Idiomarina loihiensis L2TR: one gene and its partner. The protein of the gene in region 1 interacts with the protein of each later gene in a pairwise test. Links are inferred from orthologs where the notes say so. Each region holds a gene or a part of one and is shown on either strand. Other genes may lie near its edges.

Region 1 (6,041 bases):
GTTCCACGAGACGGATCGTGGTGAAGGTGGTTTTGGTCATTCTGGTCGTTCGTAGTTACAGCAACTAATCATTCTGGCCTCTCAAATAAGGAAAGTTACTGTCATGGCAGAACAAAAACGTAACCGTCGTGAAGAAATTTTACAGGCTTTAGCGGCAATGCTGGAAACCAGTCCGGGTCAGCGCATTACTACAGCAAAACTGGCGGCTAATTTAGGCGTTTCAGAGGCGGCTTTATATCGTCACTTTCCGTCGAAAGCGCGGATGTTTGAAGGGCTTATCGAGTTTGTTGAAGACACCCTGCTAACCCGTATTAACATGATTATGGACGAGGAGAAAAACACCCTCTCCCGCTGTCACGCAATATTGCAGCTATTGCTGACGTTTGCCGAGCGCAACCCCGGTATTACCCGTGTTATGACAGGTGATGCATTAATGGGTGAACATGACCGTTTGCGTGGTCGTATGGAAGATTTGTTCAACCGTATAGAGAGTTCAATTAAGCAAATACTGCGCGAGAAAGCGATGCGCGAACAGCAGCGCTTTATTGTGGACGAAGCGGTATTAGCGAACTTATTGCTAAGCTATGCCGATGGCAAAATCAGTCAGTTTGTACGCTCTAACTTTAAGCGTTTACCGACCGAGCATTTTTCGGCTCAGTGGCAGGTAATGGAACAACAGCTGATCAGTGCGTAAATAAAGGCGTAAAACAGATCACTCCGTTTTACGCTCACGGCTTAATAAATCAATAGCGGCCTGTTGCGGTTCTTTACCTTCATAAAGGACCGCATATATCTGCTCACAGATGGGCATTTCCACTTCGTTGCGCGCTGCTAAAGCAACCACTTCACGGGTATTACGGTAGCCTTCAACCGATTGCCCGATACTCTTCAGCGCTTCTTCAACTCCTTTGCCCTGACCTAAAGCCATGCCAAAACGGCGATTACGCGACTGATTGTCGGTACAGGTGAGAATTAAATCGCCCAAACCTGCCATACCAGTAAAGGTTTCGCTTTTTGCGCCTAACTTCAGACCTAACCGGGTAAGTTCAGCCAAACCGCGGGTAATAAGCGCCGTGCGGGCATTAGCACCAAAGCCAATACCGTCGGCCATACCAGCACCAATGGCTATAACATTTTTAACCACGCCACCCAGTTGCACGCCAATAAAGTCGTTGTTGGTGTAAACCCGGAAAGAGCGGTCACAATGCAGAAGCCCGGAAAGCTCTTCGACAAAGGCCTGATCAGTTGACGACATCGAAATGGCAGTAGGTAAGCCTTTAGCCATTTCAATAGCAAAAGTGGGGCCGGATAACACCGCTAGCGGATGCTCGTCGCCCAGAGTTTCTTCTGCGACTTCGTACAAAAGACGCCCACTGTCCGGCTCTAATCCTTTAGTTGCCCAGGCAACGCGGGCATGTTCCGCTAACAAAGGTTTTGCCTGCTTCAGCATGGACGAAAACGAATGACTGGGAACTACGACCACCACGTTTTTCACGTCTTTAAGGGCTTCGCCTAAGTCGGCAGTAACCTTTAATGATTCCGGAAACGGGCACGCAGGCAGGTACTCTTCGTTTTCATGAGCCGTTTGCATAACGGCAACTTTATCGGCATCCCGCCCCCACAAGGTGGTAGGAATACCTTTACGGGCAAAACAAATAGCAAGGGCGGTCCCGTAAGAGCCCGCCCCTAATACTGTCACCTGAGGTGTCTGCATTATTGTATCTGCTTACGCGTCTGCAGTTTGCTGACCCTGAGCCTGTTCAGCTTGCTGCTGCATGTGACGCTGGAAAATCGCATCAAAGTTAACAGGAGCCAGGTTCAACTGTGGGAAAGTCGCACGGTTAACAAGGTTTGAAACGCACTCACGAGCGTAAGGGAACAAAATGTTCGGGCAGAAAGAACCCAGCATGTGTGCCAGTTGGCCGTCCTGAACTTCTTCACCAATAGTGAAAATACCCGCCTGATGTACTTCACAAAGGAAAGCAACGTCGTCTTCAACTTTGTTAGTTGCCGTCAGAGTCAGTACCACTTCGTAAACACCGTCTTCAATTTTTTCGTGTTTAACGTTCAGGTCTAATTTAAGGTCAGGCTTCCATTCTTTACGGAAAATAGCCGGAGAGCTTGGAGTTTCGAAAGAGATGTCTTTAGCGTAGATACGCTGAATAGCGAATTGTACTTGCTGCTGTTGGTTTTCAGCTGCTGCGCCGTTTGCTTGCTGTTCTTCAGCCATGATTTTACTTCCTATTCTTTTTTAAGTATTAGACGAATTTTATTATTTTTTCTGCGAAACCGGCAATTTGGCGCTGCGCCATGTGTTCATACCACCTTGCAGCACAGCAACTTGAGTAAAGCCTTCAGCCGTTAGCTGGCTAACTGCCGATTTTGCCGTCATTCCTGTTGCACAGACTATCACAATGGGGGCTTCTTTGAACTTTTCAATAGAGGAAAGTTCTTTTTGTTTAATTTTTTCCATCGGTAATGACACCGATCCGTGAATGTGTCCTTTCTTAAATTCATCCGGACTACGAATATCAACAAAAACGCCATCACCGCGGTTTACCCATACCGTGGCCTCTTGCGGTTCTAAATTTTTTGTCGGTGACATAGCCGAGCGAATCGTGGTCACAATCAGTGCGACTAGCAGCACAACCCAGATACCACTCATCATCGGGTTGCTTTTGACAAATTCCATAATTTCTTGCATAAGACCTACCAGTATTCGTCGGTAACAGAAAAGAGTTGCGGGTCAAGAGTATACCTGTACAAATCGCAGTTTCCAGAAAAATCTTGGGTGGATGCGTAAGCTCTGGAAATCGAGTAGAATGTTGGCTAATTTCATCTGTGAAAACACCGAGCAATGAGGCCCATTATGACTCCTACGATAAAACCTTTGGTATTGTTGATTCTGGATGGCTGGGGTTACCGTGAAGATGCACCTGATAATGCGATAGCCAAAGCGAATACTCCGGTTATGGATCGTTTATGGGAAAAATACCCGCATTGTTTGGTCGATGGCTCCGGTGGCGCAGTTGGTTTACCTGACGGCCAAATGGGTAATTCCGAAGTCGGTCACGTTAATTTAGGCGCTGGCCGCATTGTTTATCAGGACTTTACCCGCATTAGCAAAGCCATTTCTGACCGCAGTTTTTTCAGTAACACGATACTTTGCGACGCCCTGAAAAAAGCCAAAGCTGCTAAGGGTGCAGTCCATATTATGGGGTTGCTCTCTGCCGGCGGTGTTCACAGCCACGAAGACCATCTGGTCGCAATGATAGAAATGGCGGTTGAGCAAGGCGCAGAAGACGTTTACCTGCATGCTTTCTTAGATGGTCGTGATACACCACCGAAATCGGCACTGCCTTCCATTGAACGTTTTGAAGCTTTATTTGCACGTTTAGGCAAAGGTCGTTTCGCCACCTTAAGTGGCCGCTTCTTCGCCATGGACAGAGACAAGCGCTGGGAGCGCATTGAACAGTCTTACAAAGCGGTTTATCACGGTCTTTCAGGGGTAACATCTGCCAACGCAACAGACGCAGTAGAAAACGCCTATGAACGCGGGGAAACCGATGAGTTTGTCACTCCGGTAGTTATTGGTCAGCCTGCTCCAATTGCTAATGGCGATTCCGTATTTTTTATGAACTTCCGTGCTGACCGTGCCCGTGAAATGACTCAAGCCTTCGTCGACAAAGACTTCGACGGTTTTGATCGTGGCTCGCGCGCTGACATTAGCGAATTCGTTATGCTGACCCAATATGCCGATACCTTAGAAGCGCCCAGCGCCTTCCCACCCGAGCCTTTGAATAATGTTCTGGGTGAATGGCTTGCTAAGCATGATAAAACTCAGCTGCGCATTTCCGAGACCGAAAAATACGCACACGTTACTTTCTTTTTCAGTGGCGGACGCGAGCAGGAATTTGAAGGCGAAAAGCGTGTTCTTATTCCTTCACCTAAAGTTAAAACCTACGACTTACAGCCAGAAATGAGCTCAGAACAACTTACCGACGAGTTGGTTGCAGCCATTGAGTCTCAGGCCTTTGATGTTGTGATTTGCAACTACCCGAACGGTGACATGGTTGGACATACTGGTAATTTTGATGCCGCCGTTAAAGCTTGTGAAGCCGTTGATCATAGTGTCGGACGAGTGGTTTCGGCATTAGAAGCTGTTGGTGGTGAATGTCTGATAACGGCAGACCATGGCAACGCAGAGCAAATGAGTGACGCCACTACCGGGCAGGCACATACCGCTCATACGAACGAACTTGTGCCTTTTATTTATGTGGGCCGACCGGCTAAAGCCCGAAATGGACGCCTGTCAGACGTTGCACCGACCATACTGCATTTAATTGGCATGGAGCAGCCGGACGAAATGACCGGTACGTCGCTAATGACGTTAGAACAGGATTAACTTATGCCAATAAGGCTGTTTTGGGCAGTGGCGCTGGGGCTGGTTGTTATCAGCCCCGGTTTAGCGCAGGACTATAGCGAGGATGATAAAGCCTCGACTCAAGCCGAAATTGCAGCGGTTAAAGAGGAACTGGCTAAGCGTTTGCAGGCTATAGAAGAGCGAAGCAGTGCACTAAACTCAACTGAACGACAACTGCGTGATCTGGAAATAAAAACCTCAGAAATAGCCGGCTCTTTGCGCCAGACCGAAACCGAACTTAAAGAAATTACTGCAGAAATAGCTGACTCAGAACAACGCCGCGAAGAGCTTAAGCAAAAACAAAAGCAGCAGATGACACAACTGGAAGATCAGCTGGTTTCCGCTTATATGAACGGTAAACACGACTTTCTGAAAATGCTGTTAAACCAGCAAGACCCTGGCCAGTTTGAAAGAATGTTGAGCTATTACCAATACATGAATGCCGCCAGAGTTGAAGAGATTGAAGTTATTCGGCGCACTCAGGAAGAAATTGCCACGCTGACAGAACAACTTAAGCAGCAACAAAACCAGTTAGCGAGCTTACAGGCCGAACAACAAGAACAACGCGCACAACTGGAGCAGCAGCAACACCGGCAGGAAGAGAAGTTAGCAGAGCTGCAACAACTGCAACGTAAAGACCGGTCCCGGGTGAATCAACTGGAGCAAAGCCGGGAGCAATTAGAGCAGGTATTAAGTGCCATTGAAACCGCGCTTGCTCAGCAAAAAGACGTTCGTCTAGTTGGCCTGCAGGCAGTCAAGAATCAACTTCGCTGGCCAAGTGACGGAGATGTGAAACGCTTGTTTGGACAACGCCGCGAAGGTCCGCTTGAATGGAAAGGTGTGCTCATTGAAGGACAAAACGGCCAACCGGTCCGCTCTATTGCTAACGGCCGCGTGGTATATGCAGACTGGCTGCGAGGCTTTGGTTTAGTCATCGTTATTGACCACGGTGAGAGTTATATGAGCTTATATGGCCACAACCAGACATTAACAAAAGCGGTTGGCGATAAAGTCCGTAAGGACGAAGAAATTGCACTGATGGGTCAGTCTGGTTCACGTAATAGTGCGGCACTTTACTTTGAAATTCGCCATCAGGGGCGTCCACAAAACCCAAGTAACTGGATACGCTGATGTTGAAGCTTGTACTTTCTTTGGGTTTACTGGTGTGCCTGATGACGCCAGCTTATGCCTCTAAGATAGCCATTGTTATCGATGATATAGGCAATAATAAAAACGATTTAAAAGCAGCTCTGCTACCTGGTAATATCAGTTTCGCAGTGCTGCCCTATACCCCTTATGCCCGCGCCTTCGCCTTACGCGGCCATCATCAGAAAAAACAGATATTACTGCATATGCCAATGGAAGCCGTTGAAAATAACCGCCCGGGTCCCGGTGTGGTTACGGCAGATATGAACAATGCACAGATCAAACTGCAACTGGTTGATGCCCTGGACTCAATACCTTACGTTACTGGTGTCAATAATCATATGGGCAGCAAGTTAACTCAGCTACACATGCCAATGCAGGCAGTGATGGAAACATTAGCCTCCCGCAAACTCTTTTTTATTGATAGCCGGACATCTGAGTTCAGCGTTGCAGAACAAATGGCGGGAGAATT
Region 2 (16,113 bases), 2.4 Mb from region 1 along the record:
AAAATTGATTTTGATTCCAGTCCCGGAAAAACCCGATTTTCAGTGTATTTGCCTTATCTTTCAGCAGAAAATGGTAATGAGGTGACGGATGACCACTAATGCTCAGTTATGGATAATTGATGATGACGACTCTATTCGCTGGGTACTGGAAAAAGCCTTTGCTGATAGCCGTTATCACGTGCGCAGTTTTGCCAATGGCGAAGACTTTTTCATGGCTCTAAAGAGCGATAAACCAACCGTTGTGCTCACCGATATCCGTATGCCGGGAGAAAACGGCCTGGCTGTACTGGAGCGGCTGCATCAGACCGAGGCGCATTTGCCTGTTGTGGTTATGACCGCGCATTCCGATCTCGAGACAACGGTAAAAGCGTTTCAGGGCGGCGCATTTGAGTATCTGGCAAAGCCCTTTGACATTGATGAAGCTATTACCGCCGTTGACCGTGCTCTGCAGCATGCCAGACAAAGTGAAAATGCGCCCGCGCAAATAGACGCAAATTCAGTTCCCGAGCTTATTGGTGAAGCCACGCCTATGCAGGATGTGTTTCGTGCTATCGGTCGCTTGTCGGGCTCAAGCGTTAGTGTGCTGCTTACCGGAGAAACCGGTACTGGCAAAGAAGTTGTCGCGCGAGCTCTGCATAAACACAGCCCACGGGCGGATAAACCTTTTATTGCGCTTAACATGGCAGCAATACCCGCCGATTTAATTGAGTCGGAGCTGTTCGGGCACGAACGCGGGGCCTTTACCGGAGCCGACCGTAAACGCGTCGGGCGTTTTCAGCAAGCTGACGGTGGTACTTTGTTTCTGGATGAAATTGGCGATATGCCTTTACCAGTTCAGACACGGCTGTTGAGAGTTCTGGCCGAAGGACAGTTTTACCCGGTGGGAGCGTTGCAACCGGTAAAAGTGGATGTGCGCGTTATTGCCGCCACCCACCGGGAACTAGAACACTTGGTTAACCAGGGCACATTCAGGGATGACCTTTATCATCGTCTTAACGTTATCCGTTTGCGGCTGCCGCCTCTGCGTGAGCGGGCGGAAGATATCGATACTCTGGCAAGACACTTTCTTAAAAAGTCGGCCGAAGAGTTGAATGTCACACCAAAAACATTGTTAAATGAAACGCTTAGCACATTAAAGAGTTACAATTGGCCAGGTAACGTCCGACAACTGGAAAATACCTGTCGCTGGCTAACCGTTATGGCGCCCGGGCAGCAAATAAGTCCCCGGGACTTGCCTGAAGACATTCTGGTGACTTCAGAGCCAGGTTCGACAGAGCCAGGCGGTGAGCTTACCTGGTTACACTTTTTGCAAACTGAGCTGGAACAGCAGCCGTTAAACTCGCAGGATGTTCTGCAAAGTTATCAGCAGCAGCTGGAGCAGGTTGCGTTACAGACTGCTTTAAAACGTTTTTCCGGACATAAACAAAAAGCAGCCGCATGGCTGGGCTGGGGAAGGAATACCTTAACCCGAAAGTTGAAAACTCTGCTAAAGTAAAAGTTATGTAAAGAGGGTCGTATCCATCCCCGGCATTTTGGATCATGGATTTATTTCTGGAGAGAACAACAAGTTATGAGACATTCCGTACTACTCATTGACGATGATACTGAAATGTCTGTCATGCTGACAGAATTGTTTAAACGTGAATCTGTGGATTTAAGTGTCGCCGAAGATGGTGTCACTGGTCTTGATAAAGCACTTAACGGTGACTACGAACTTATTTTGCTGGACGTTATGCTACCCGGCATTGATGGTATGCAGCTTTTGCAGCGGTTACGCCAGCAACATCGTGATACCGCGGTGCTGATGCTGACGGCTCGTGGTGACGATGATGACAGAGTCATGGGGCTGGAGCTTGGCGCAGATGATTATCTGCCAAAGCCTTTTAATCCACGTGAGCTGATTGCCCGTGTAAGAGCTTTGCTGCGTCGCACGCCAAACACAACCATGCAGAATGAAAGCCTGAACGTTTGTGGCATAGTGCTGGATCCGGCTACTACGGAAGTAAAATGCGATGATGCTGAACTGATTCTGACACCAACTGAGTTTGATATTTTGCGTTGTCTGATGCAGCAAGCCGGTCAAATGGTCAGTAAAGATCAGCTTTCTGTTGCGGCACTGGGACGAAAAATGGAGCCTTTTGACCGCAGTCTTGACGTGCATATCAGTAACATCCGGAAGAAATTCCCGGCAAAACCTGATCGTATTCAAACTATACGAGGTCGCGGCTACCGACTGATTGCAAGCTTATGAAGAACCGGCGTACGCGGTGGTACCGATCGCTTGCTCTGAGATTACTTTTCATTTTTTGGGCGCTGCTTTCGGTCACAGCGGCCAGTGGTTATTTGTTGGCGGTTTGGAACAAACCTAAAGCTGAACTTAAACCACTGGAGCCGGAGATTTATCAGACGTTACAGCCTTTATTGAGCGATGCGTTAACCTTTCACTCTCTACAACCCGGCCGGCTTATTGCTGGCGACTACCGCGTTGCCGCACAGTTGTCGGTGCAGGGCAGCGAAAAGCTATTAATGGACGAGATGCTGCGCGTAAGTCACGGTTCCACGCTATTGCGTATGCTGGGTCAAGAGTCTCCGCAGCAGATTCCTCTGGACGAGCGTTTGTTAATGGGTCCGTTCGAGCTCGACGGCAATAAAATTCTGGTGACTAAGCCCTTAGGCATTGAAGAGCAGGTTGACCGTGAGCGGTTGGAAGCAGAATCGACCCGCGCGCGCATACTGACCTTAATGGTTGGTAGCGGTTTACTCGCAGTATTACTGGGTATTTGGCTTATTCGACCTATACGACGAATGATTCTGGCAATGCGCGAAGTGGCTGATGGTAGTGCAACGCCTGAACTTAAACGTTTACCTAAACGTGGTGATGAAATTGGTGAACTGGCACGGGCTTTATCGCAAGGGGCGGTCGACTTAGCAACTTCGCGTGACGCGCAACGGCGATTACTCAGCGATGTATCGCACGAATTACGTTCACCTATGGCGCGTATGCAGGTGGCTCTGGATTTAGCCGATTGCAATGAGGACGACCCTAATTGGCAACAATTGCGCCGCGATACGGAACGTCTCAGTGTGATTATTGAGCGAATTCTTTCGCTGTCGAGACTGGAGAATGGGCTGGTTGATCTGAACCATGAAAGCCTGGATAGCGGTGAACTGGTGCAGCAGCTTATTAATGATATGTGTTATCAGCATCCAGAAGTACGCGAGCGCTTGCTGCGGCATGGTAGCAACTGGCCGGTTATTGATACTGACCCTGAATTGCTGCGGCTGGTTCTGGAAAATATTGTCCGTAATGCACTGCACTACACCGAAGATAACGTAGAGCTTTCCTGTGACGATTACGGCAAAGGCTGTCATATTCGCATTCGGGATCACGGCCCGGGGGTTGATGAGAGCACCATAAGTAAACTGTTTGTGCCTTTTTATCGCGGCGATCCGGCGCGACACCATAAAGCCGGCGTTGGTCTTGGTTTAGCCTTGAGTCATCGCGCGGCGGCTGTTCTGGGTGGTGAATTAAAAGCTCATAATCACTCTGAAGGGGGACTTGAAGTCGTGTTAGACTTACCCAAAAGTCAGCCCGAACAGAAAGAATGAAGCAACCGCCTACTACACAACAACGCCCTGCAGACGACACGCCCGAATGGCTGGAGTTTTTTAAGGCTCAAGTCGAAGTCTTTTGGGAACAACAAGTTACCTCTGAGTATTTTGCTGCGTTTGATGGTCTCAAATTACATTTTGCCTATTACCGACATAGTGACTCCGCACCCTTAGTGGTTATTGCTCCGGGGCGAATAGAGTCGGCACTGAAGTATCAGGAACTGTTTTGGGAGCTGGCACAGCAGGGCTTTTCTGTTGCGGCACTGGATCACCGTGGGCAGGGATTGTCGGGGCGCCTGACGGCGAACCCTCATCAGGGACATGTCGAAAACTTTAATGACTTTGTACGTGACTTTTCGGACTTTACCAACCTGTTAGTGGCACGATTTGGCGATGTACCCAAAACACTGTTTTCTCACTCGATGGGCGGAACAATAGCGACCATTTACTGTGCCACTTACCAGCATCCTTATAAAAAACTCATACTCTCTGCTCCTATGTTTTCTATAGAAACAGGAATAGTGCCTTATTGGTTCGCGCGTTGGATAGTTTTTGCGGGAGCCTGGTTAAACCGCTGGCTGGCAAAACCGTGGTATTTTCTCGGTATGGGAAATTATAAGCCGGTGCCTTTTGAAGAGAACGTTCTGACACATAGCCGACAGCGATATAAGGCGTTTCGGGATGCTTATGATAATGTTTCGGATGTTCAGCTAGGCGGGCCCACATTTAATTGGCTGTATGAGGCCATCAGTGCCGCTATCAACGCGCAGAAACTGGCAAATGACATTACCATTTCGGTCATTCTGTTTCAGGCAGGGAATGATAAAGTGGTTTCCGCGTCAGGACAAAAGAAAGTAGCTGCTGCGGTTACCCGGGACCACTTTAGGTTTGAGACCATTAAAGGTGCATCGCACGAGCTTATGATGGAAACTGACAAGTTTCGTCAACCTGTGCTGGACGCTCTTATTGAAGAAACCCGGAAACTTGCTAACGCTTAAGTGAACCTTCTACCACGGCGACAATTTCAGGATCCATGTGGACAATAATATCGGCGCCCGGGAAAGCTTTCATCAGCTGTGCTTCAACATCATCGGCAATGGCGTGAGCCCGTAATAAAGACAATTCGTTGGCCAGCTCAATGTGTAACTGAATAAAGCGCACCGGGCCTGCCTCCCGTGTGCGTAGACCGTGAAAGCCTTTAACGCCGTTTACCGCCATTGTGATATTAGCAATCTGCTCTTGCAGCTCTTCTGACAACTCACGATCCATCAGTGCCTGAAATGCATCCCAGCCAATACGAACTGCGCCAATAATGAGGTAAACGGCAATGCCCATGGCAAAAATACTGTCAGCCCAGAGCCAGCCATAGCTACTTAAAATTAACGCCACAATAACGGCTAAGTTCAGCAGTATGTCCGACTGATAGTGAAGATTATCGGCCTGCACGGCCTGAGAGTTGGTATGACGAATAGCCATACGCTGTATAACAATTAAAACAAAGGTAATGACAATAGCAATGGCAGAAACCGCGATACCGTAACCCACTTTAGGCACACTGCCGCCCTGCATAAACTGTTGAACGCTGTGAAAAATAAGCAGCATGCTGGAACCGGAAATAAAGGCGCTTTGCGCTAACGCCGCCAGGGATTCGGCTTTACCGTGACCGAATCGATGCTCTTCATCTGCTGGTTGCAAAGCGTAGCGAATCGCAAAAAAGCTGAATATGGAAGCGCCGCTGTCTAAAATTGAATCGGTGAGAGATGCCAGCATACTGGCGGATTCTGTCTGGAACCAGGCAAAAAGCTTAATGGTAATTAGGATTATGGCAACGATAACCGACGCTGTACTAGCCAGTCGTACCCAAAAAGCATAATTCTGTTGGTAGTTTTTCTGATTTGCCACAGTACCGGTACACATTTATAAAAGATATTCTGCTATTCTACCGCTTTTACCCAAGTGATGAAAACGACCATGTTGCACCTTGTACTGTTTGAGCCTGAAATTCCCCCTAATACCGGCAACGTTATTCGTTTGGCGGCGAACACGGGCATGTCCTTGCATTTAATTGAGCCCTTAGGGTTTGAGCTGGATGAAAAAAAAGTACGTCGGGCGGGTCTTGATTATCACGATTTAGCTTCTGTAAATATCCATAAAGACTGGCAGAGCTTTCTGAATAGTACCTCGTTTAACCGCATTTTTGCGTGCACAACCAAAGGTAAGACAAATTACTCTGCAGTGGCTTATGAGGCCGGCGATGTTTTGTTGTTTGGCCCTGAAACTCGCGGGCTGCCAATGGAGGTCCTGGAAACTTTTCCACAAGAGAACTGGTTGCGGTTGCCAATGGCGGACACCAGCCGAAGCCTGAATTTATCCAATTCAGTGGCTATTTTTGCTTATGAAGCCTGGCGCCAGAACGATTTTACAGGCGCTCGTTAATTTGCTGTTTAGCCCTTTTTTCAATTGTCTGTTCGAACAGCGTGTTATCAAATAGTTGACGAAGTGCACGGCCTCTGTTGTTGTCGAGAAAGGCCATGAATAAAGGTTGTGGTCCCGACAGCTTCTGTTTCTTGTAGGGCTTTTCGGTCCAGTCAGGCAGGTTGTCCTTGTAGTCTATTACCGCACTGACCCTTTCCATATCCAGCAGTGCAAAGCAGTCCAGTGAATTCGAGGCCCGGTAAAAGGGTCGGTCGGTATCCACTAAGGTTTGCATGAAGCGAGGGCCGGATACACAAATAGGACCATCATTCGGTTGTTCAAGGGTGAAAAGAAAAATGCTGTCGTCGTAGCCAATATGATATTTAGACAGAATGATATTTTTTATTTTCTGATCAGGACGAACACCGATTAACGCATCTGCACGGCCTTCCTGTAGTAATTGAATACTTCGCTGCCAACTGCTGACAACCGTATTGAGCCGGGAGGTAAAAGTCGGAAATACGGATTTAGCCAAATTCCATAATTTGCCCGTGCCGTCGGCATTCAGTAAGCCCTGGTGTATGGCTCCTACAACCGTCAGTTGCTCAGGACGCTTTATGGGCTGTATTGGTGTTTCCAGGGTGACACCATACTGCTCGCGCAGTGCCTTCATCCGGCCGTTGTCGCGCATAGTTTGCAGGTGATAAGTCAGTTGAGGTATCAGTCTCGCATGCTCTTCATTCAGATAATGAAAACCAACCTCTGTCGATAACTTATGAGTAATTAAATGAGGGTTATCTTTCAGATCTGAATTTTCAAATTGAAAATCCCCCATAAATGCCATTTGAATGCGCCCCGAATCGAGTAATTTTACCACTTGCTCAATATCAATAGGGGTGACAATAGACGGTTCGTAAGGCAGGTTTTCGACCAATTTGGTAATTGAGTCCATACCGTTAACATAGGCCAGACTTTTCATTTCTGACAATGGGCAGTAACCACAGTTACGACGATCGGCTACCGCGATAATATCGAAAGTGAATAGTGGAAAAGGCACCCGGCGCAGGTGCCGGCGCTTGTCTTCAAGTAGCGCTGTTCTTCCCAGCTCCCCGGCGATGGTACCTTCAGCAGCCAACTGCTCACCTCGTAAGCGGGGAAGTTCGATGTACTCGAGTTCAATACCGAGTTTTTCGTATGCCTCTTCAAGCACCGCTGTTACATATTGCGTAAAGGGACCTTCCTCGGGAGCACGGAAAGTCAGTTTCTGCTCTGAGAAGGCAAAACTGGTCATCGGGAGCAGGCCCGCGAGCAGTAACAGAACGCAAAAACGTAACGGTGACTTCATAACAACACGTGTGATCTTATTTCATAAAAGAGAGATTAGTATAGCAGTGTTCGGATGCTCGTCACGAGCCCTGAAAATTATTTATTTTCATAGGTTTACGCTTATTAACAGTGAGTTTACTATGCCGTATCACATAAGTTAATTCTGCGAGAATTTTAGGTCTGTCTATAATAAATGCGTTAATCTATTGTCCTATATTTGACAGTTGGGTTGTTAACGCTCTAGCGTTGCAGCCTGTTGATTTTGTTAGTTGAAATATTCTAGCGGTGAAAGCCGTCGGTAACTAGGGGTTTTATTTATGGTTAAGTCGTTGTTTTCCTTGCTCTCTTTGGCGGCATTGTCATCAGCTTTTGCGGCGCCGTCAAATGCTGCCGATGACGATACATACCGACATTTATTGTTGGCTGGTGGCGGTCTGACGGCCTGTTCCAGTTTCGCGTCGGATAACTGTGATGACGTTGACTGGATTGATAAGGAAACGATGCGCACCGACAGGTATTTAAACCTGTCGAAAAAATTTCGTTCGAGAGCAACGGCAGAGTCGGTTTGGCCTAGTTACCGTGAAGAAACTCGCAAAAAAGTTGCTGATGCGCTGGAATTAATTCACGAGCGTTTAAAAGAAGACATTGTTCCTGAGCGCGTTTTTCTGCGTGAGTTTACCCGGCGGGCGACACAACAGCTTTATAACTCGTTGTCAGATGCTGAGTGGAACCGGATTATTGACTTAATTGAGCTACCGGTTCCGGATTCCGCACGTGAAGTGGTTAATCTGGATGAAAACCTCAAAGGTGAGTCAAAAGCAATTTTTCAGCGCTTTGTTGAAATGGCGCAGTCAGTTGCCGGAGATGAACGGAAGCCAAAGGTGTATTTCCTGACCTCTGCATCACGTAATCCGTACGATAAGATAGATTTTTACAATAGTGTATTTGAACAGCTGGGAGCAGAAGTGCATTGGCTGCCACTGGATTCTGCTGTAGTAAAAGCTCAGCGGGAAGGTCGTTGCGATGAACTGGCAAAAATTCAGCAAAAGCAATTAGGTGCTTATGAACGTGACCGGGTGCATAAAGACCGGTATCAGGAGCAAGTCGCTTTTTGCAAAGATTCTGATGCGGCCGCAGAGATGCTGGCCGATGCCGATGGACTGTTTTTTAATGATGGTGATCAGAACCTGACTCGTTCAACCTTTATTAAGGCGAATAATGAACCCGGCGATGTGCTGAAGACGATTATTGCAGCTGTGCAACAAAAGGAAGTGGTTATTGGCGGAACGGGTGCCGGCACTGCGGTTATGACTTCTAAGCCTATGATTTCTAATGGCACAACCGCTCAGGCCATAAAAGAGGGAGCGATTGCTTCCGATCCTCCTCCATTTGGTTGCAATTTAGACACCACCTGTCCGCCGAATGTTGGACCTGATAGCCTGACTTACCATCCGCTGGGCGGCTTAAGTTTGTTTCACTATGCCACATTGGATACTGAGTTTTCTGAGCGCGGGCGGCAGGGGCGCTTAATGCGTCTGGCGGCTGCGAGTTCCACACCATTATCTATTGGTATTGACGAAAACACCGCAATGGAAGTGAATTTAGAAAGCGGCGCTTTCAACATTATTGGTGAGCGTGGTGCGTTTATGGTGGAAGATGCACAAGGAACCGATAATGCCGTAGCTGCTACGTTTCATTATCTGGTCGCCGGAGCATCGGGGGTTATCTCTCCGTATGGATTACAAACCGCCGAGTTTGCGAAAGGCGATGATGTTGTTCAGGAAGAGCCAACAACAAACTTTCTCAGTGATCGTGGCTTAATCGATTCTATGCGCATTTTGTGTGGCGAGCGTAAGCAGGTTAGCTTGCTAAATAAAGACTTCCGCCTAATTGCACAGCGCGGGGAATCCAGTCGCGTGCAGTCTTCAGGTGGCGAATGCCAGATTGTAAACGGCAGCATTGGTATTGCCTGGCAGCCACAGGAAAAGCTGTAGCGGCTGGGAAACTGGGAAAGCGAGTGCTGAGGTTACGAGGAGTCTTTTGGAGGACGCCCGTGAATACATCCTTGTAGGACTTGAGCAGCGCCATCCACGGCGCTGCACACCTCCACAAGACCCCTCGCAACCGTCAGGCGCACTCTTATTCCCCGATATTCCACCTGGCGTGAATGAAAACGGCAATCACTTATTGCCGTTTTCCTGGTAGCCTGATGAGATGGTCCCCTCCCTCCTAAGCGGCATCGCAATGTGCCAATATAGAGTTTCGAAGATTCTATAGAACGGAGTGGAGAGGACCAATGGCTATTGTAAACAGAATTGCCCTGGATTTGGCAAAGGATTTTATTCAGGTTTTGGCGCTGGATGAAAATGAGCAGGAAGTTTTTAATAAAAAACTGCGCAGCAATAAAGTGTTAGCGAAGCTGGCGACGCTGAGCCGTACGGATGACTGTGAAGTAGCGGTTGAGTCCTGCGGCATGAGTCATTACTGGCGCCGCGAATGTGAAAAGCTGGGTTATAAAACGGTGGCGTTGCCACCGCGTTTCGTCAAAGCGTACCTGCAGGGTGAGAAGAACGATGCGAATGACGCCCGGGCGATAGCCGAGGCGGCATCACGACCCAACCGTCAGACGGTCAGGCTGAAAAGCATTGAGCAGCAGGACTTAGCATTGATGGTCAATCAGCGGGAAGGCTTCGTGCAGACGAGAACGCAGTTCTCGAATAGGTTGCGGGGGCAACTGGCCGAATACGGCATTCTTTTACCGAAGCGAGTCGGTACGATATTACAGAGAGTACCGGAGGTACTGGAAGACGACAGCAATGCGCTGACGCTTCAGTCACGGGACCTCATCAACCGGCTCTATCAGATGCTGCGAGCGGTGGATGAAGAAGTTAAAGCGCTGGATAAGCACTTAGCGACACAGGCCGAAAGGAATGAAGACAGTCAGCGGCTGATGACCCTGCCGGGTATCGGACCGATAACAGCGACCTCGCTGCTGGCACTGATAGGTGATGTGAGTGAATTTAAACGCGGCCGCAACCTGTCGGAATACCTGGGACTGGTACCACGGCAAAACAGCAGTGGCGGTAAAGACCGTTTAGGCGGTATTACCAAAAAAGGGAACACCAAACTCAGGACACTGCTGGTGCATGGCGCCCGCTCGGCACTGCGGGTGGCACAACAGCGCCACGACAGGCTGAGCCTCTGGGCACAGGATGTCGCTAAACGCAGAGGCAACAACGTTGCAGCGGTGGCACTGGCTAACAAGCACGCCCGGATAATCTGGGCGATGTTAAAGAATAAAGAAGATTACCGGATGACTGCTGCTTAACAGCATTCAGTAAAAGAGCACAGCGAAGGTTCATTCCTTCCGGGAGTTGCAAACGTCAACAGGATGGTAAAATAGGGTAAACCGACGACAACTGAGACTGTTGAACGTCCGTACATAAAGTACGTTAGCCTGATAAGCCAGTTGTCGTGCGGAGTTCATCCAGGCCAGGTGCGCAAAGCGCGCACCATAAACAGGCCGTATATATGCGAGCGCCCCGACATTTACCACGAGTTGCCGTTGCAAAACGGGAGGGGACCATATATGACATTCATGTCAGGTGAGATATTGGACCTGACGTAAACGTCAGGCTACGCACATTCGTATCAGGCGACGCCGAACTCGGCGCGATACGCTTCAACTTTGGGAAGATATTCGTTAAAAGTGTCGTCATCTTTCAAAAAGTTGATGACATCATTCAAGCTTACAATGCTAACCACCTGGGCATTAAAATCACGCTCAACTTCCTGAATCGCCGATAGTTCGCCTTTGCCTTTTTCCTGACGATCCAGAGCAATCAGAACACCGGACAATTCGGCGCCGTTCGTTTCGACAATCTCCATGGCTTCACGAATAGCTGTGCCTGCGGTGATCACGTCATCCACCAGCATCACTTTGCCTTCCAGCGCTGAGCCCACCAGGTTACCGCCTTCGCCGTGGTCTTTCTTTTCTTTACGGTTAAAGCAATATGGGGTGTCTTGCTGATGGTGGTCGTATAAGGCGACCGCTGTGGCAGTGGCAATAGGAATGCCTTTGTAAGCCGGGCCAAAAAGCACATCAAAATCGATACCGGAGTCGACCAGCGCGGCGGCATAAAAGCGGCCTAAGCGTGCTAAGTCAGAACCTTTATTAAACAGCCCGGCATTAAAAAAGTACGGGCTGGTGCGGCCGGACTTTAAGGTAAACTCACCAAACTTTAATACGCCACGCTCTATGGCAAACTCAATAAACTCTTTTTGATACGCTTTCATTGCCGAAGGGTTCCTCACCTACTGTTACACCAAATTTATGCTAAAGCTTGTTTCTGAATATCAATCAACTCGCGAATACTGTGACGCGCCATTTCAACCAGGCTGTTCATTTCGTCAAAACTGAAGGCTTCGCCCTCGGCTGTGCCCTGAATTTCGATAAACTTACCGGCTTCTGTCATCACTATGTTCATGTCAGTATCGGCTTTTGAGTCTTCAATGTATTCAAGATCGCTGACCGGCTCGCCATCTAAAATACCGACTGAAATTGCCGCGACCATTTCTTTTAACGGGTTCACTTTGACCATACCTTGCGCCCGCATCCAGTTCAGCGCGTCAACTAAGGCGACACAAGCACCGGTAATAGACGCGGTACGTGTGCCGCCGTCGGCCTGAATCACGTCACAGTCGATAGTAATGGTGTGCTCACCTAAGGCGCTCATGTCGATGCAGGTACGCAGTGAACGGCCAATTAAGCGCTGAATTTCTAAGGTACGACCGCCTTGTTTACCGCGGGAGGCTTCGCGGGCAGAACGGGTATGAGTTGCGCGTGGTAACATGCTGTATTCAGCGGTAACCCAGCCCTGGCCTTTACCTTTTAAAAAGCGAGGAACACCTCTTTCTACCGAGGCATTACAAAGCACCTTGGTTTCGCCAAACTCAATTAAAACCGAGCCTTCTGCGTGTTTGGTAAAGTTACGGGTAATGGTTACCGGTCGAATTTGTTGTGCCGTACGGCCACTTGGACGCATGTCATCTCCTTACTGAGTGAATGTCGCGATGTATAAATTGAGCGCAATTGTAGCAGAATTGGACGATTAATGGATCGCGATTCGCGCAGCAACGTATTACACTAGACCGAGCAAAAGAATATGAGCGGGAGGCAGTATGTCGCGTTCAGATGATGAAGAATTTGAGTTGTTTCGTCAGGAAATGACTGACGTAACGCCCTTGGCGGGTGAAGAAGTTGCTGATATTAAGCAGGCTTTTGAACCGACGCTGGCGCAAAAAGAGCGCCGCCGTGCCGCTGAGGCAGAAGAAGCTGAAAACGAAAACTTTTTATCGACTGAGTATGTAGACTTGGTTGAGCCGGAGGACGTTATTGAGTTTCATCGCGATGGTGTTCAGGCTGGAGTGTATAAACGCCTTAAACAGGGGCGTTACAGCATGGAAGCCAGTTTGAACTTGCACCACCATACGTTGGTAGAGGCGCGCACGGCACTGTTTAACTTTGTGAAAGATTGTCACGGCGCGGGTGTACGTACGGCTTTAATCATCCACGGCATGGGCAAGCACACTAAGCCGCATCCGGCACTGATAAAAAGTTACGTGAATAAGTGGCTGCGCGAGCTGGAACCTGTACTGGCGTTTCATAGCGCACAGCGACCGCATGGTGGCCGCGGCGCAGCCTACATAATGATGAAAAAGAACGCCGAACAGAAACAAAAGAACCGTGAAAAGCACGCTAAGCGGTAACTAATTAAGGTAACGGCCGACTAGAGTCGGCCACTCATGATTAAACCCGCAATGAATGATATTCCCCCGCCACCAAAACCCAGAATGGCGCCTAAATAGCAGCTCCAGCGTTTTGATTTTGGGTTATTAACGTGACGCTGCACCTGAACTTGATAGTACATGATGCCAGTCACTAAAAGACTGTAAGTCGCAAGCGGAAGAATCCAGCCGGGGTCCAGCTCATAACTGGCAAAAAACAAACCGCCTATAACGACCAAGAATACGGCTGCCCGATTTCGCAAACGAACCAGATGCTGTTTCGCCTGGTGTGTTGGGGCGTACTTCTGTGCTTGACGAGAGCCGATAAACAAGCCGGCTAAAGCGGCAAAAATACCAATGGCTGCAATACCCAAAAAGGTGATCCACTTGATTCCGCTACCGAGTGCGCCGGAAGCGGATAAGCCAGCCGCTGCTGCCGGTGGACTGCCAAATGTTAGTGCCGAGCTGAGTATCGTGGTGACGCTGAGTGACGGAGCACTGAGTAAGGCGGCTTTCCCGACTCGACTCAGTAAGTTCGCCGCAAGCATTTTGCGGGCGCGGGACAAACGTTTACGCACCGTTGCGGCGTCAACACCCAACAGTTCAGCAACGTGCTCACTGGACTGTTGCTCTCGGTAGTACAGCAGCACAATATCGCGGCTGTCATCGGGCAGGCGAGTGAGTGCTTGTGCAATAATTTGGTTCCGCTGTTGCTGTGTAAAGTCCTCATCTGGCTGTTCAGTTGCTATTAGCTGTTCCAGCTCTTTGTCGAGAGGTTTTTGGTGTTGCCGGTGATTGTGTTTTTCCTTCTCAAGCCACTGATAAGCACAATGGCGGGTGGTTTGCCGCAGCCAGGGTAAAAAGCTTTGTGCCTGTTTCAACTGGTTCATTTTCTGCCAGGCCAGTATATAGGCTTCTTGGGCCACATCTTCACTAGCTTTAACGTCCTGAACAATGGCCAGCGCGACACTGGCAACCAGGTTTTGTGTGCACTGAACAATTTCAGCAAAAGCTGATTTATCACCGGCTTGCGCGTGTTTGACGTGTTGAGTTAACGCAGCGATGTTACTGTGCATGACAACGCTCCTCGATAAAGTCGGTGGTTTGCTGAATAAAGGATTGCGGCTGGTCCCACATAATAAAATGCCGCGCCTGATCAAACTCTACCAAGGTTATCAGGTTGCTACCACTGACTTGTTTTTGGTAATGCGTCATAGCGGCAGCGCGTTGCTCTTTCGGAAATGCACCCGTTGCTGCCATCTGTAACACCGGAATCTCCAGTTGTGTTAATTGAGGCCTTAAATCTGTTGTCATCAACTCATAGATAGCACGCCCTGCCGTTTTCGGATCGGACGATTTAGCCATATCTACAATAAGTTCTTGCCCTTGAGTTAAAGCGGTGTGACGGGAGACTCCCTGCGCTGTTTGAGCCGCCATGGTTGCTGCAGACATTTGCTGATAAACCGACAGTAATTGCTGTGCCTGAGGTTTGGCCTGGTCTGCAGTTAAGGCCGGGTTCCTCGTCACCAATGCAGAGAAAAACGGGACGCCATCAACGGCAACCACACAGCTTATGGCAGGCTTATCGGCTACGGCTAACTGGTAACCGAGGAAGCCGCCCAGACTATGACCTACAATCACCGCATTCCCAGAGGTATGGTCAGTTAGATAGTTGGTTATGGCAGCCATGACGGGCTGGGTAAATTGCTGCCGTAGTGGCCGGTAATGTGGTTGGTCACCAAACCCGGCAATACTGAGCTGATGAACCCGATAATTTTTACTAAGTTTATGTGCAGTATCCTGCCAAACTCGACTGTCGCTGGTAAGGCCGGGTATTAGCAGCATATCCTGTCCGCTACCCGACACCTGACTTGAAAGAATGTCTGAGTGTTCATTGGCGAACGTGGGGTTCATACTGGCATTGACTATGAATGACAAAATAACGGCTATTGTGGATTTCATCTTTTATTTCCTTTGTTGTGGCCGGCTACGGCGGTTTACTGTGTGGCTTAATGTTGCGTACTCAGTAATAAAGTCAGGTTGGCCGTTATAAGTGTGACATCTTTATTTATCGAGGCTTTGACTTCACCTTGGTCGGGATCACAGGTAATATCAGCGCACATTGTTATCACAACGTCATCCGCAACGGCTGCTTAGCAGCAAAGGAACCGACATGATTCAAAGTATGACCGGTTATGCTCGTTACGAGCAAAAAGCCGACTGGGGCACCGCAGTTTGGGAAATTCGTTCCGTTAACCAACGGTATCTGGAAACCTACTTCCGCCTGCCGGAAACCTTTCGCTCTCTGGAAAATTCACTACGTGAGCAGTTTCGTAAAAAGCTGCAGCGCGGCAAAGTCGAGTGCAAGCTTAGCCTGCAGGTAGACGAAGCGCAGCAAAGCGCTTTGTCGATTAACGAAGACCTGGCAAAAAGCGTGATTGCCAGCGCCAAGTGGGTGAGTCAGCATTCCGCTGCAGGGCAGTTAAACCCTATTGATGTTTTAAAGTGGCCTGGCGTTGTTGCTGCTCAGGACCAGGACATGGACGAGCTGCAAAAAGACGTTTTGGCCGCACTGGAAAAGACCACTAACGACTTTATCGAGAACCGCAAAAGCGAAGGCGCAGCCATTGATAAAATGCTGCAGGAACGCCTCGACGGTGTGACCACGCAGGTGGCTTTTGTGCGTGAGCGCATGCCGGAAGTGATGGCCTGGCAACGTGAGCGCTTACTAACCCGTTTTGAAGAAGCTAAAGTTGAGTTAGAGCCGCAGCGCGTAGAGCAGGAAATGGTGATGCTGGCGCAGAAAACCGACGTAGCCGAAGAGCTCGACCGCTTAGACGCCCACGTGGAAGAAGCCCGCAAAATACTGAAAAAAGGCGGCCCTTGCGGACGACGCCTGGACTTTATGATGCAAGAGTTCAACCGCGAAGCAAATACACTCGCCTCTAAGTCTATCAACTCTGACATTACCGC

What was found.
Region 2: the proteins of secB (region 1) and IL_RS12485 interact in binary tests that used the Escherichia coli proteins (3 or more experiments, as listed by UniProt). The link is inferred for Idiomarina loihiensis L2TR from one-to-one orthologs.

Annotation. Positions count from the first base shown.
Region 1 is NC_006512.1:249,299-255,339, reverse strand. What follows is about bases 479-3,316. They hold secB (protein-export chaperone SecB), read right to left. Parts: upstream 2,231-3,316; coding sequence 1,727-2,230; downstream 479-1,726. Other genes in these bases: gpmI (2,3-bisphosphoglycerate-independent phosphoglycerate mutase), read left to right, coding at 2,870-3,316; IL_RS01180 (rhodanese-like domain-containing protein), read right to left, coding at 2,273-2,704; gpsA (NAD(P)H-dependent glycerol-3-phosphate dehydrogenase), read right to left, coding at 713-1,714; slmA (nucleoid occlusion factor SlmA), read left to right, coding at 479-694. Also shown: dut (dUTP diphosphatase), read left to right, coding at 1-55; more of slmA, read left to right, coding at 104-478; more of gpmI, read left to right, coding at 3,317-4,405; IL_RS01170 (murein hydrolase activator EnvC family protein), read left to right, coding at 4,409-5,554; IL_RS01165 (divergent polysaccharide deacetylase family protein), read left to right, coding at 5,554-6,041. UniProt on the Escherichia coli protein: One of the proteins required for the normal export of some preproteins out of the cell cytoplasm. It is a molecular chaperone that binds to a subset of precursor proteins, maintaining them in a translocation-competent state.
Region 2 is NC_006512.1:2,593,489-2,609,601, reverse strand. The notes cover bases 497-3,410. They hold IL_RS12485 (response regulator transcription factor), read left to right. Parts: upstream 497-1,570; coding sequence 1,571-2,251; downstream 2,252-3,410. Other genes in these bases: IL_RS12480 (sensor histidine kinase), read left to right, coding at 2,347-3,410; ntrC (nitrogen regulation protein NR(I)), read left to right, coding at 497-1,495. Outside these bases: glnL (nitrogen regulation protein NR(II)), read left to right, coding at 1-99; more of ntrC, read left to right, coding at 89-496; more of IL_RS12480, read left to right, coding at 3,411-3,609; IL_RS12475 (alpha/beta hydrolase), read left to right, coding at 3,606-4,610; IL_RS12470 (cation efflux pump FieF), read right to left, coding at 4,600-5,529; tRNA (uridine(34)/cytosine(34)/5-carboxymethylaminomethyluridine(34)-2'-O)-methyltransferase TrmL, read left to right, coding at 5,584-6,048; IL_RS12460 (hypothetical protein), read right to left, coding at 6,032-7,372; IL_RS12455 (cyanophycinase), read left to right, coding at 7,671-9,347; IL_RS12450 (IS110 family transposase), read left to right, coding at 9,650-10,681; pyrE (orotate phosphoribosyltransferase), read right to left, coding at 11,005-11,649; rph (ribonuclease PH), read right to left, coding at 11,685-12,398; DNA endonuclease SmrA, read left to right, coding at 12,535-13,122; IL_RS12430 (RNA polymerase sigma factor), read right to left, coding at 13,143-14,216; IL_RS12425 (alpha/beta fold hydrolase), read right to left, coding at 14,206-15,102; IL_RS12420 (YicC/YloC family endoribonuclease), read left to right, coding at 15,314-16,113. UniProt on the Escherichia coli protein: Response regulator member of the two-component regulatory system CpxA/CpxR which responds to envelope stress response by activating expression of downstream genes including cpxP, degP, dsbA and ppiA.